DNA from 3 places in the Novosphingobium sp. 550D genome. Region 2 is predicted to be linked to each of the others. Evidence: predicted binding sites of a transcription regulator. Region 2 holds the regulator's gene; each other region holds the start of a gene.
What was found. Region 2 encodes LexA, which represses DNA repair genes until DNA is damaged. Its sites were predicted from a motif close to GTTCCNCNCTTGTTCT; they were not measured.

Region 1: the regulator LexA is predicted to act here: its motif matches at 1,214-1,229, upstream of AC2S2E_RS12460 (S24 family peptidase).
Region 3: the regulator LexA is predicted to act here: its motif matches at 811-826, upstream of radA (DNA repair protein RadA).

Annotation. Positions count from the first base shown of each region.
Region 1 covers NZ_CM171613.1:2,627,206-2,629,473, forward strand. The annotation lists gene cysS (cysteine--tRNA ligase) at 1-519, shown strand, start outside; gene AC2S2E_RS12450 (hypothetical protein) at 564-989, opposite strand; gene AC2S2E_RS12455 (hypothetical protein) at 979-1,167, opposite strand; gene AC2S2E_RS12460 (S24 family peptidase) at 1,280-1,930, shown strand; gene AC2S2E_RS12465 (thioredoxin family protein) at 1,947-2,268, opposite strand, start outside.
Region 2 covers NZ_CM171613.1:2,164,090-2,166,357, reverse strand. The annotation lists gene AC2S2E_RS10150 (molybdopterin molybdotransferase MoeA) at 1-835, shown strand, start outside; gene lexA (transcriptional repressor LexA) at 902-1,585, shown strand; gene AC2S2E_RS10140 (ComEC/Rec2 family competence protein) at 1,632-2,268, opposite strand, start outside.
Region 3 covers NZ_CM171613.1:2,413,339-2,415,606, reverse strand. The annotation lists gene radA (DNA repair protein RadA) at 1-794, opposite strand, end outside; gene dnaJ (molecular chaperone DnaJ) at 1,084-2,223, opposite strand.

The sequences.
Region 1 (2,268 bases), 460 kb from region 2:
CAGGCGCATTATCGCAGCGAACTGGAGTTCAGTTGGGAAGGTCTGGGCGCGGCATTGGTACGCCTGAAACGTCTGTTGATGGCCGTGGCGCAGGTGAAGGCGCAATGCGCCGACGCCGGCTATGCGGCCATCGGCGGTTGGGGCCAGAAGATCGCGCCGGTGATGGAGCGTTTCGAAGCGGCCATCAGCGATGATCTCAACACGCCGGTCGCTCTGACGCTGCTGGAGGAAGTCGCCTCGATGAAGAAGGTGCCGGCCACCGAAAAGCTGGGCGCGATCACGGCGATGGACAATGTGCTGGGCCTGAACCTGCTGGCCATGGAACGCGGTGATCTGCGGATCCGTCCCAAGGCCGCCTCGATCACCGAGGGAGAGATCGAGGCCGTTCTGGTTCAGCGCAAGGAAGCGCGGGCGGAAAAGGATTTTGCGCGATCCGACGCGCTTCGTGATGAATTGGCGGCCAAGGGTGTCGAGGCCATGGATGGCGACCCGCTTGGCTGGGAATGGAAATTGGGTTGAGGATTTAGGCAAGGGGCCGGATGCCCCTTGCCATCCAGCAAGGCTTATCCGTCGGCCAAAAGCAGCAGTTCGGTTTCCACAACGACGCGCTCCACGGGCAATTGAACGTGGGTGACTTCGCTGACCACCGCATCGGCGACCAGTTGGCCGCGGATGGTGAATTCATGTTCGGGAATGCTGGCGATAAATTCCTCGGCGGCGGCGGCGCCGTCCTTGCCATTGAACAGCAGCGTGATCGTATGGCGCGAGCCGTTAAAAGTCGCGCTGGCCCAAGGCCGTTCGGCGTGAGAGATCAATTCGCCACGTTCCCCCGCAAGGCGCATAACCGCATCGAGCAGAAGGACCGAAGGGTGGCGTAAACGGGCGCGCGGGGCGCCGACGCCCTTGGTTTCATTCATGCGGGCGGCGGGGCTGAACAGGGCTACGCGCTGGGCGTCGATGTCGTTGCTGGTGCGAAAGTCAAAGCGCATTGGGCATCTCCGAATAGGTGGTGATATAGTTTTCGATGCGGGCGGCCAGATCGGGCCGGGGGCTGCGCCCATTGCGCATATCGCCGACAAGACGCGGATCATGGGCCACGATGCGCCCGAACTTTGTCCACGGCATGCCGGTACGGCACAGGAAATCCTCTATCATTCGCAACAGCATGAAGCCCCCTTCATTGGTTTGAAGTTAGGTCCGATTCGCCGGATCTGTTGCTCATTTGTTCTCATAAGAAATCCTACTTGTCTAGGAAATTTCCTATGGTATAAATTTGGACATGGAACAGGAAAATGCGCAATCCACTCTGATGGCTCTTTCGGCAGAGCGAGGCGTGAGCCTGGCGGCGCTTTCCGGGTTAATAGGTCGTAATTCCAGTTACTTGCAGCAATTTGTCAAAAAGGGCAGCCCGCGCAAGCTGGAGGAAGGTGACCGGCGGAAACTGGCCAATTTCTTTGGAATCGACGAGTCGCGATTGGGCGGATCAGAGGAAAAATCCTTTTCTCCGCTGGAAAAATCCCCGCGCGAACATTGGGTCGATGTGCCGCGTCTGGCGGTTGACGCCTCGGCGGGGCCGGGCGCCTTTGCGGGTGGAGAGGTGCCGTTCGGCGCCCTGCGTTTCTCGCGCGATTGGTTGCGCAGCATGGGGCTGACCCCGTCGCAATTGACGACGATCGCGGTGGCGGGGGATTCGATGCATCCCGTGCTCAATGATGGCGATGAAATTCTGGTCGATCAGTCGCGCCGCGCCTTGGCCGATGGCATCCATGTGGTGCGCGTGGGGGACCATGTTCTGGTCAAGAGGATCGACATGGGGCGCCCCGGAAAGGTGCGCCTGAAAAGCGAAAATCCGGCCTATGATCCCATCGATCTGTCGCCGGAGGAGGTGGCCGTGATCGGCCGCGTCGTGTGGAAGGGCGGGCGGCTTTAAACCGCCCGCATCCCGATTACTTGGTCCACTGTGCCAGCCAGTCGGCCAGCGATTGCGGCGTCATCGAACGCGCATCGGCCAGAGCCGTAACGGAAGTGGTTGGGTTGAGCAGCTTGTTCGTCTTGGGATCCACTACGAACAGCGCGGGAACACCCTTGGGACGCGTCACGCCATAGGCCGCGCCGATGTCCAGATTTTTGGTGTAGCGGCCCACGTCCACGGTCACCAGTTCAAAGTGCTTTTTGACCCAGGGATTCAGGCTGGGCAGAGCCATGGTTCCGGCCAGAATGCGGCAATCTGGGCACCAGTTGCCGCCCAGATCGATCAGCACCAGTTTC
Region 2 (2,268 bases):
GCCGCCCCAACCCGAAGGACGGCATATCCGGCGCAAGGGGCTGGACTTTAGCCATGGCGACGAGGTCTTGCCGGCAGGCACAAGGATCGGGCCGGCGCAAATGGCCTTGGCCATCGCGGCGGGGCATGGCGAAATTTCGGTCCACCGCCGCCCGCGTCTGGCCATTTTGGACAGCGGGGATGAATTGGTGGCGCCCGGCCTCGATTGCCCGCCCCACCGCCTGCCCGCCAGCAACGGCGCAATGTTGGCGGCGATGGCATCAGGCGTGGCCGGAGACATCCTGCGCCTTGGACCAGTGACCGATGATCTGTCTGCGCTGGACGCCGCCTTGGCGCGTGCAGGCGATGTTGATGTGATTGTCACCAGCGGCGGCGCATCGGTGGGCGATCACGACCTGATCCAGCCCGCCTTGCTGAATTGGGGCGCGCAGGTCGATTTCTGGAAGGTCGCGATCCGGCCCGGCAAACCCCTGCTGGTGGCGACGCGCGGGCATCAGATCGTGATCGGCCTGCCAGGCAATCCGGTGTCCAGCTTTGTGACCGCGCATTTGTTCCTGCTGCCGCTGCTGCGCGCGATGCAGGGGGCAGCCAATCCTTTGCCCAGGACCGCGATGGCGCAATTGAGCGAACCGCTGGGTCCGGGGGCCGACAGGCGCGAATTCATCCGTGGATGGTGGGACGGCCAAAATGTCCTGCCACGTCCTATGCGCGATTCCTCTGCGCTGGCGGCGATGGCGGCCAGCAATTGCCTGATCGAACATATGGCGAATGCACCATCGGCGGCGGCCGGCGATAGGGTGAAGATCCATTTGATCGAAAATGGCGGAAGCGCTTGACGTAAGGGCAATGGTTGCGTAATTGTTCCGCAATTGTTCACGCAACACCCCCGTTGGGAGGTCACAATGCTCACCCGGAAACAGCATGAATTGCTGCGCTTCATCCAAGCCAGCCTTGAGGAAACGGGCGTTTCGCCCAGCTTTGAGGAAATGAAAGAAGCGCTCGATCTGAAGTCGAAATCGGGGGTGCATCGCCTGATCTCCGCTCTGGAGGAACGCGGTTTTATCCGCCGCCTGCCCAACCGCGCCCGCGCTTTGGAAGTGTTGCGCCAGCCCGAAGACGTCACCCCGCCGGTCGCGGCCAAGGCTGCGGCACCCAAGAAGGTGGTCGAGGCACCCAAGCCTGTCGTGCCCGCCGCGGCCAATGACGTGGTGGAAATCCCGCTGCATGGGCGCATCGCGGCCGGCGTTCCGATCGAGGCAATGGAAGGTCAGACCATGCTGCCGGTCCCGGCGGCCTTGCTGGGTTCGGGCGAACATTACGCGCTTGAGGTTTCGGGCGATTCCATGGTCGAAGCGGGCATTTTGGACGGCGATCTGGCACTGATCCGCAAGACCGACATTGCGCGCGAAGGCGAGATTGTCGTCGCCCTTGTACGCGGCGAGGAAGCGACGCTGAAATATCTACGGCGCGAACGCGGTCTGGTCCGCCTGGACCCGGCCAATGCGGCCTATGACCCGCAATATTATCAGCCCGGCGAAGTACAGGTTCAAGGCAAGCTGGCCGGCTTGCTCCGCCGGTATCATTAAGCACCCTGCTTGATCGGGAGGGGGTTGTAACGCCCTCTCCTAATCATCACCTATCGTCATATCCTGCTTTAGACGTCATATCCTGCTTTAGACTAGGCGCGCGCCACCACGGATGTTGCCCCTGCCCCTGCGCCACAGTGACAATTTTCCCTCGGTTCAGATAGATCGCCATCCCGCCGGTCCGATAGAGCAGCGCCTCATCCGCGCGCAGGAAACGGGGGCGGCACGAAGGCTGTAACGCCACCCGTGAGACGACAATATCGACCGCCGCACAAGCCTTGGCCATCGCCGCTTCGTCAACAAAGCCTTCCCCCCGCGCCGCAAGGATGGCCCAATCCCGCTCTCCTTGCCTGATCGTGACACGACAGAAGCTTTGATTGCAGGTCGAGCCACGCCACTGTTCAATCGGCAATACAGCGCCAGACAGCCCGGCCGCTTCCTGCATGGCATCCGAAGTGTAATTTGAACGCCCTTGACCCATTACCAGCAATTGCCCGGTTTGCGGATCGATCAATCCCAATTGACGTCCGTCACCCGTGATCATGACATCGGGCGGCGCTGATAATGCCAGCCACAGGCAACCAAGGACCGCAGGCACCAGTCCCAGCAGTCGAATAGTCCCGCGCCAAAGCGCCAGCCATAACAGGCCCAGCACGATGAAAGCATAGGTGCCCCCCGCCATA
Region 3 (2,268 bases), 250 kb from region 2:
AAAACGCCGATTTCATCGACCGGGCCAAAGCGGTTTTTCAGGTTGCGCAGAATGCGATATTGATGGCTGCGCTCGCCCTCGAACGCCATGACGACATCAACCATATGCTCCAGCACGCGGGGGCCGGCAATGCTGCCATCCTTGGTCACATGGCCCACCAACACCAACGCCGCGCCATTTTCCTTGGCATAGCGGATCAGTTCAAAGGCACAGCCGCGCACCTGACTGACCGTGCCGGGCGCGCCCTCGATCTGATCGGAATGCATGCACTGGATCGAATCGATCACCAGAATCGCAGGCGCCTCCATCCCCCCCAGCGTGGTCAGGATGTCACGCACCGATGTCGAACTGGCCAGACGGATCGGCGCGCTCTGCAGACCCAGACGTTCCGCGCGCAATCGGATCTGTCCGGGCGCTTCCTCGCCGCTGATATAAACGGCAAGCCCACCCGCCTGCGCCACCTTGGCACTGGCCTGCAACAACAAGGTCGATTTGCCAATCCCCGGATCGCCGCCCATCAAAATCGCGCTGCCCGGCACCAACCCGCCGCCCAGCGCGCGGTCGAACTCGGCAATGCCCGTGCTGCGCCGCACCAGCTTGTCATCGGCCTTGTCCAGCGGCTCAAACAGGATCGCCCGCCCGCCGCTCGACAAATCATGCTTGGCCGAAAAAACCGTCTGCGGCGCCTCCTCGCCCAGCGTGTTCCATTCCCCGCAATCGGCGCATTGCCCCTGCCAGCGGTTGGTAACACTGCCACAGGAAGAGCAGACGAAGCGACGTTTCGGTTTGGCCATGGGACGCATCGTAGGGAGAACAAAAGGGGAAATCAAGAAGAGAAGTTTTGCCTCCGGCGGGCAAAGGGATTCATCCCTTTGCAATCCCATAAATGAGTTGGGCATTCATCGCCGCGTAGCGCACCTTATAAAAATAAAAGCCTGCGGCGCTATTAAGCTGCGCCGCAGGCTTTAATATTTCCAACGCCGCGCCCGACACAAACGGCCGAAACAACAACGCAACCTATACAGTAACGGGATTGCAAAAGGATAAGTCCCTTTGCCCACCGGAGGCAAAAACCCCCAACCGTCACTCCGTCAAATCGCTCCAGACATTCTTCAACCGATCAAAGAAGCCCTTGGCCTCCGGGCATTCATCGCCCGTCTCGGTCCCCTGAAACTCGCGCAGCAATTCCTTCTGGCGGGCCGAAAGCTTGGTCGGCGTTTCCACCGCCACTTCGACCACCATATCGCCCATGCCGCGCCCGTTCAGAACCGGCATACCGGCCCCGCGCTTGCGCAATTGCTTGCCGGTCTGGATGCCTGCGGGAATGTCGATGACGTGCCTGACGCCATCCAAACCGGGGATTTCGATCTGGCCGCCCAGCGCCGCCGTCGTGAAGCTGATCGGCGCACGGGTCAGCAGCGTCGTGCTTTCGCGATCAAACACCGCATGGCGCTTGATGTGGAGGAAGATATAGAGATCCCCCGCCGGCGAGCCATTCGGCCCCGCCTCACCCTTGCCCTGAAGCCGGATGCGGTTGCCATTGTCAACGCCCTTGGGGATCGCGACTTCCAGCTTCTGACGCTTGTCGACGCGACCTTCGCCATGGCACTTCTTGCAAGGCTTCTCGATCACCTCGCCCCGGCCATGACAGGTCGGGCACGTGCGCTCGACCATGAAGAAGCCCTGCTGCGCCCGCACCTTGCCATGCCCGCCGCAAAGGTTGCAGCGGCGCTTGCCCGTGCCGGGTTCCGCGCCCGAACCGGCGCAAGGTTCACAACCCGTCGCCACTTCGACCTCGATTTCCACGGTCTTGCCGTGAAACGCGTCTTCCAGCCCGATTTCCAGATCATAGCGCAGGTCCGCGCCGCGACGCGCCTGTTGACGACCACCGCCGCCACCGCCGAAGGCATTGCCGAAGATGCTTTCGAAAATATCGCCGATATCGCCGAAATCACCGCCGCCATGGAAACCGCCACCAGCGCCCGCGCCGCCCTGCTGAAACGCCGCATGGCCGAAACGGTCATAGGCTGCACGCTTTTGCGGGTCCTTCAGGCAATCATAGGCTTCGCTGATCTGCTTGAACTTGGCCTCGGACTCCTTGCAACCGGGGTTGCGGTCCGGGTGAAATTTCATCGCCAGCTTGCGATAGGAAGATTTCAGCGTGGCCTCATTGGCGTCCCGCGAAACCTCCAGCAATTCGTAATAGTCGATTTCAGCCGACATTGCACATTTCCCCTGAAGAGAGGCCCGCCCCGTTCAGAGCGGGCC